DNA from 2 places in the Neisseria animalis genome. Region 1 is predicted to be linked to the other one. Evidence: predicted binding sites of a transcription regulator. Region 1 holds the regulator's gene; the other holds the start of a gene.
The links. The regulator FNR, encoded in region 1, switches genes on or off when oxygen is low (the NO sensors DNR and NnrR bind a similar motif). The targets are predictions, from matches to a motif close to TTGATNNNNATCAA.
Positions count from the first base shown of each region.

Region 1 (3,416 bases):
GGCCTTCGTCGATGGCGGCGTAATAGGCTTCGATGTCGCGTTCGTTTTGGGCGTAAGTGCTGCCGATTTTGCCGATGCTCGATACGCCGATGGCAACCAAATCGCAATCGGCATAGGTTGAGTAGCCTTGGAAGTTGCGTTGCAGCCAACCTTCTTTGAGGGCGACAGACAGCTCGTCGTCGGGCTTGGCAAAATGATCCATGCCGATAAAGACATAGCCGCGGTCGGTAAGGGTGTGTACGCAATATTGCAACATATCGAGTTTTTCTTCGCTGCCGGGTACTGCATTGGTGTCGATACGGCGTTGCGGTTTGAAAATGTGCGGCAAATGGGCGTAGTGATAGAGGGCGAGGCGGTCGGGGTCGAGGCTCAAAACCGTGTCGATGGTGGTTTTGATGCTGTCGATGGATTGGTGGGGCAGGCCGTAAATCAAATCTACGCTGACGGATTTGAAACCTGCTTCCCGTGCGGCATCGATGACTTCTTTGGTTTCTTCAAAACTTTGAATGCGGTTGACGGCTTCCTGTACTTTGGGGTCGAAATCCTGAATGCCGACACTCATGCGGTTGAAGCCGAGCCTGCCCAAATGGAGTACGGTTTCACGGCTGACTTTGCGCGGGTCGATTTCGATGGAGTATTCGCCGTTGGGTACGAGCTGGAAGTGTTTGCGTATCATGGCAAATACACGTTCGAGCTGGTCGTCGCTCAGGAAGGTGGGCGTACCGCCGCCGAAATGGAGTTGCGCCAGTTGGTGGCGGCCGCCCAGATGTGGCGCGAGCAGTTCCATTTCCCGTTCCAAATATTCGATGTAGGCATCTGCGCGGGATTTGTCTTTGGTGATGATTTTGTTGCAGCCGCAGTAGTAGCAGATGGTGTTGCAGAAGGGAATATGGATATACAGGGACAGCGGTTTGTTCAGCGCGCCCATGTTCCGCAGGCTGAGCGCGTGGGTGTATTCTGCTTCGCGAAAACCGTCGTGAAAACGGTCTGCCGTCGGGTAGGAGGTATAACGGGGGCCGCTGGCGGGCAGGCTGGCAATCAATTCGCGGTCGAATTCCGGCTGTTCGGAAGCGGAGTGGTTTTGTATGGGAATAATTTTCATGATGGATGTGTGTTTGTGGTTACGGTGTAATGATTAGGCAAACTGGGGATAGTTTGATAGAATGCCACGTCAGAATAAAGCTGCTTTGACATGAATCAATTCTTGGTCAGTCTGAAGCGGCATGGATTTTTACAATAATAAGCATAAAAGCTGTTTTGAAAAAGGTGTTTTATGGCCAATCATAACGCTGCACATCAGATGAAAGCACTTTGCTCGACCTGCTCGCTGCGCGAACTCTGTTTGCCGGTGGGGCTGATGCCGAGCGAGTTTTCTCAACTGGATGCAGTTATCCGGCAGAGCCGCCGTTTGAAAAAAGGCGAGTATCTGTTTCGCGCCGGAGAGCCGTTTGCATCATTGTTTGCCATTCGTGCCGGCTTTTTTAAAACAACGGTTGCCAGCCAAGACGGCCGCGATCAGGTAACCGGATTTTTTATGTCGGGCGAATTGGTCGGTATGGACGGTATTTGCTCGCATATCCACAGCTGCGATGCGGTGGCCTTGGAAGACAGCGAAGTGTGCGAGCTGCCGTTTGCCCACATGGAAGAGTTGGGGCAGAACATTCCCAGTCTGCAAACGCATTTTTTCCGTTTGATGAGCCGCGAAATTGTGCGCGATCAGGGGGTAATGCTGCTGCTTGGCAATATGCGTGCGGAAGAGCGTTTGGCGGCGTTTTTGCTGAATTTGTCCAACCGCCTGTATTCGCGAGGTTTTGCTGCCAATGATTTTATCTTGCGGATGTCGCGTGAGGAAATCGGCAGTTATTTGGGTTTGAAATTGGAAACGGTCAGCCGTACTTTATCCAAGTTCCATCACGATGGTTTGATTAAGGTGGAACACAAGCATATTCAAATTTTAGATTCGCAAGCCTTGAAGAAAATGGTATCGGGTTGCGCCCACGCCATGTGAGGCGGAAAATTCCATGAAAAGGCCGTCTGCAAAACGCATCATGCGGATTTTGCAGACGGCCTTTTTATATGAAACGGCGAACTTGCCTGCCGGCAGCGTACAATTTTGCTGATTGGAGCATGATTTGCGTTGAGAAGAGCGTTTGCCCGATTTCTTAAATGGAGAAATCTTCCACAATCGGAGCGTACAAAATGCGGTCGACGGCTTCCCTGTTGAGTTTGGGGGCGAACATTTCAATAAAATCGTAAGTATAGCCGCGCAGATAGGTATCGGAGCGGACGGCAATCCAAATTGGCGATGGTTCAAACAAATGCGCCGCATCGACAAGCTGCAAATCTTGGTCGTTTTGGGCGTGGTATGCCATTTTCGCCATCAAGCCGACACCCAAGCCCAGTTTGACGTAAGTTTTCAAAACATCCGTATCTGCCGCCGACAAAACGATTTCGGGCTGCTCCAGCTTGGCTTTGTTGAACGCGCGGGCGATACTGCTGCCGGAAGTAAAGGCAAATTCGTAAGTAATCAGCGGAAAAGAAGCCAAATCTTCGATACTGAGCGGATTTCTGCATTCGAGCAGCGGGTGGTTGTGTGGCACAACCACGGCATGAGTCCACTCCGTACAGTGCAGACGGCGCAACTCGGGGTGGTCGTCCAGCTTTTCGGTGATGATGGCAATATCTGCTTCACCGTTGCTGACCATTTGTGCAATCGCAGCAGGGCTGCCCTGCTTGATGGTCAGATGGACTTTCGGGTAACGCTTCACAAATTCTGCAACAATGTTCGGCAGGGCATAACGGGCTTGTGTGTGCGTGGTGGCTATCGTCAGCGATCCGCAGTCGAATTCGGTAAACTCGCTGCCGATGTTTTTAATGTTTTGCACATCGCGCAAAATCCGTTCGGAAATTTCCAATACAGCCTTTCCCGGCTGCGATACCGAAACCACCCGCTTGCCGCTGCGGATAAAAATCTGAACGCCCAATTCCTCCTCCAACAGGCGGATTTGCTTGGAAATCCCCGGCTGCGAAGTATAAAGGGCTTCGGCAGCTTCGGATACATTCAGATTATGGCGGTAAACTTCAAGAGCATAGCGGAGTTGTTGTAATTTCATGGCGGGTCGGGTTGTGTGGATTATGTGCGACAAAGGCAGGGTAATTTAACATATTTTGGCGAAAGCTGTGGTGTTGTTAGCGAAGTTTTTGTTTTTACTCAAACTATCATCTGTTCTCCAGCCGGCCTAAAAAGCCGTCTGCAAAATGCTTGTTGCTTTTGTGCAACGAATGCAGCGGTTTCCCCCTGTTTTTCAAGCAAATAAATGACACGGCATTGATTTTTCGGCATGATTCACTATTAGGAAACAGGCAGTTTGAGGGCGGTAAATCAGCGTTTAAGTTGACAATTTGCCTCAGGCTTC
Region 1 is NZ_LR134287.1:1,972,360-1,975,775, reverse strand. Features, by position in the region: gene hemN (oxygen-independent coproporphyrinogen III oxidase) at 1-1,102, opposite strand, end outside; gene fnr (fumarate/nitrate reduction transcriptional regulator Fnr) at 1,274-2,008, shown strand; gene EL111_RS09160 (CysB family HTH-type transcriptional regulator) at 2,163-3,113, opposite strand.

Region 2 (3,416 bases), 220 kb from region 1:
CAGGGCGCGACCAACATACCCATGGTTTTAAACGAACCGCTGGCCACCGCCGCGCCCAAGTTGCCGACGGAATGGACGACATCGGCCAAAGTGCAGACGGCCTCTTTGCTGTACGGCGTTTCCAAGGCGCGGGTCATTTCCGCACCTTTGGAAACCACCAAATGCGTTTCAATACCGCCGATACGGTGCAGCAGGCGCAAGGCTTCGTAACCGTATTGGAAACCGCTGGCGCCGCTGATGCCGATGATGATGCGTTTTGTCATGAAATATCCCGTAAATGCCGTCTGCAAAATGCCCATTATAGTAGATGAACGGCAAATTGGTGCGAACTTCTCCGCAAACGTTCTTCTGCACAGCCTGCGGGTACGGAGCGGACGATAATGAATTGCCAACACGCACGCGGCAATATCCGATAAAATATACGGTTAATGATTACGCCGTCTGAAACGCAGCGTCAACGAAATGAAAAGATAAGGAAAACAATATGGCAAAAGCAAGAGGCGGTTTGGGCCGCGGTTTGGACTCTCTGATTTCCAACGGCGTGGACAACAGCAGCAGCGATCGGCTGACAACAGTAGCCATTGCGGACATTCAACCCGGCCGCTATCAGGCGCGGGTGCAGATGGACGATGCCGCATTGCAGGAGCTGGCGGATTCGATTAGGGCGCAAGGCGTTATCCAGCCGGTTATCGTTCGGGAACACGGCTTGTCGCAATACGAGCTGATTGCCGGAGAACGTCGCTGGCGCGCGTCCCAGTTGGCCGGATTGACCGAGATTCCCGTGGTGGTCAAAACCATCAGTGATGAAACCGCGTTGGCGATGGGCCTGATTGAAAACCTCCAGCGTGAAAACCTGAATCCGATCGAAGAAGCGCAAGGGTTAAAGCGTTTGGCAGACGAATTCGGATTGACGCATGAAACCATTGCAAAGGCCGTCGGTAAAAGCCGCAGTGCGATTTCCAACAGCCTGCGCCTGCTGAGCCTGCCCGAGCCTGTGCAGGAAATGCTGTACCAGCGCCATCTGGAAATGGGACACGCGCGCGCATTGCTGACCCTGCCGGTGGTGGAGCAGCTCGAATTGGCGCAAAAAGCAGTCAAAAACGGCTGGTCCGTGCGGGAAGTGGAACGCAGAAGTCAGTTGGCCCAGTTGGCAAAACAGCCGGAAGAAAAGAAAACCGTCAGCCCCGATATTCGTCGTTTGAATGATGTGCTGACCGAAAAACTGGGTGTGAATGCCGAAGTCAAAACCACTAATCAGAAAAAAGGCAAAATCGTACTGCATTTTGATACGCCGGAGACTTTCGATTACCTGCTCAAGCAGTTGGGCATCGATTATCAAGCGTGAGATGTTGGAATTTTGCGACTAAATGATGCTTTTCCCGCAATATCGGTACACAATGCCGTCTGCAAATTCAGACGGCATTGTGGTTAAAAGTTGATGTAAATCAATCAGATTGTTTTATACAATGAAAAACCGCGCCGCGAAAACAGAAAAAAGCCATGATTTTTATACAGATAATACTGTAACAAAATGTAGTTTGTGTTAAAATCCGCGTAAAAAGCAAAACGGCGGAAAGATTGTTTTCAAAGCCGTAAAGAAATACCCGTATAATCAAAGTAATGCTTCACACAGGTTAACATTTCGGCTTGACGTTCGGCAGCTTCTTTATTATAGTTGCCACGCCCGATAATGGCGGCCGGTTTTCTTATCAGTTATGACGCGGATTTTAATTTCCCAAGCCGGTGTTCTGTTCGCCATTTCCATTTTGAGTGCCTTGTTTGCCGGAGGGCGGGGCTTTTGGTCTGCTCTGGCAGGCGGCTTAACCTATCTTATTCCTACCCTTATAGCAGTTTTACTTTTAAAACTTTTCAAAAACAATCCGTACCTGCGAAGCAGAATGATGGTCGTCGGAGAAGTTTTAAAAATAACGCTGTCGCTGGTGTTGATGCTGGCCGTGTTTGCGGTTTGGCATGATTCACTGGCATTCCTACCGTTTTTCTGCGGATTATTAGGGGTCAGCCATCTGGTTTTTTTAGTATTGTTGAGAGTTAAAGATTATGGCAGGTGAATCAATGACCGCTGCCGACTACATCAAGCACCACTTGCAGAGCTTGACCAGTTTGTCGGACGTTACTCAAGGCCAAGGCCTGAAAAATATTGCTGACTTCTCGTTCATCAACCTCGATGCAATTTTCTTTGCTGTGGTGCTGGGTGTGTTGGGCAGCTTTTTGTTGTGGCGTGGTGCCAAAGCCGCTACCTCGGGTGTTCCGGGTCGTTTTCAGGCTGCTGTGGAAATCCTCTATGAATTTGTGGACGATATGTGTAAGAGTATCGTGCATAACGAGCAGTCGCGCAAAGCGGTTGCACCGCTGGGTCTGACGCTGTTTGTGTGGATTTTCCTGATGAACGCGATGGACTTGCTGCCGGTAGATTTGCTGCCGTGGATTTGGCAACAGATGACAGGCAACCATCATGCCTTGTTGCGTGTTGTTCCGACTGCGGATTTGAACACGACTCTGGCATTGGCAATCGGCGTTCTGATTATCTGTATTTACTACAACATCAAAATCAAAGGTTTCGGCGGCTGGATGCATGAAATGTTCAGCGCCCCGTTTGGTGGCAAGTTGGCACCGGCCAACTTTCTGTTGAACTTGGTGGAGTTTCTGTCTAAAACCGTATCGCACGGTATGCGGTTGTTCGGCAATATGTATGCCGGCGAACTGGTGTTCTTGCTGATTGCTCTGTTGGGCGGTGCTTGGGCAGCTTCGGGCAGTGTGGGTGTGATGGATCCGATTTTGTTCGTATTCCACATCCTTGCAGGTTTGGCTTGGGCAATTTTCCATATCTTGGTTATTACCCTGCAGGCCTTCATCTTCATGGCATTGGCGTTTGTCTATATCGGTCAGGCGCATGACGCGCACTAGTTTTTGATCTATAGTGCATACCTTTCTTTTCAAGTAGTTTGAGTAGTTCTTTTTAATGTAGTTTTTAACCTTTGTTTCTTTAAGGAGTTTTAAAATGGGTTTGATTGCTATCGCTTGTGGTCTGATTGTAGCCTTGGGTGCTTTGGGTGCTTCTATCGGTATCGCCATGGTTGGTTCTAAATATTTGGAATCTTCTGCACGTCAGCCTGAACTGATTGGCCCGCTGCAAACCAAACTGTTCCTGATTGCCGGTCTGATTGATGCCGCATTCTTGATTGGTGTGGCTATTGCTCTGCTGTTCGCCTTTGTTAACCCGTTTGCAGGCTAATCCGAACAGACAACTGTTTCGATACAGACGCGTATGCGTTTGTTTGATTAACCCTAATACGAAGGTTAAGTAAAGTGAATATCAATGCGACCTTATTTGCGCAGATCATCGTCTTTTTCGGTCTGGTTTGGTTTACCATGAAATTTGTGTGGCCGCCGATTGC
Region 2 is NZ_LR134287.1:2,195,634-2,199,049, reverse strand. Features, by position in the region: gene EL111_RS10250 (UbiX family flavin prenyltransferase) at 1-263, opposite strand, end outside; gene EL111_RS10245 (ParB/RepB/Spo0J family partition protein) at 485-1,345, shown strand; gene EL111_RS10240 (ATP synthase subunit I) at 1,716-2,069, shown strand; gene atpB (F0F1 ATP synthase subunit A) at 2,059-2,925, shown strand; gene atpE (F0F1 ATP synthase subunit C) at 3,020-3,253, shown strand; gene EL111_RS10225 (F0F1 ATP synthase subunit B) at 3,328-3,416, shown strand, end outside.
Region 2: EL111_RS10240 (ATP synthase subunit I) is a predicted target of FNR. The motif match lies at 1,436-1,449, and genes of this name have one in related genera.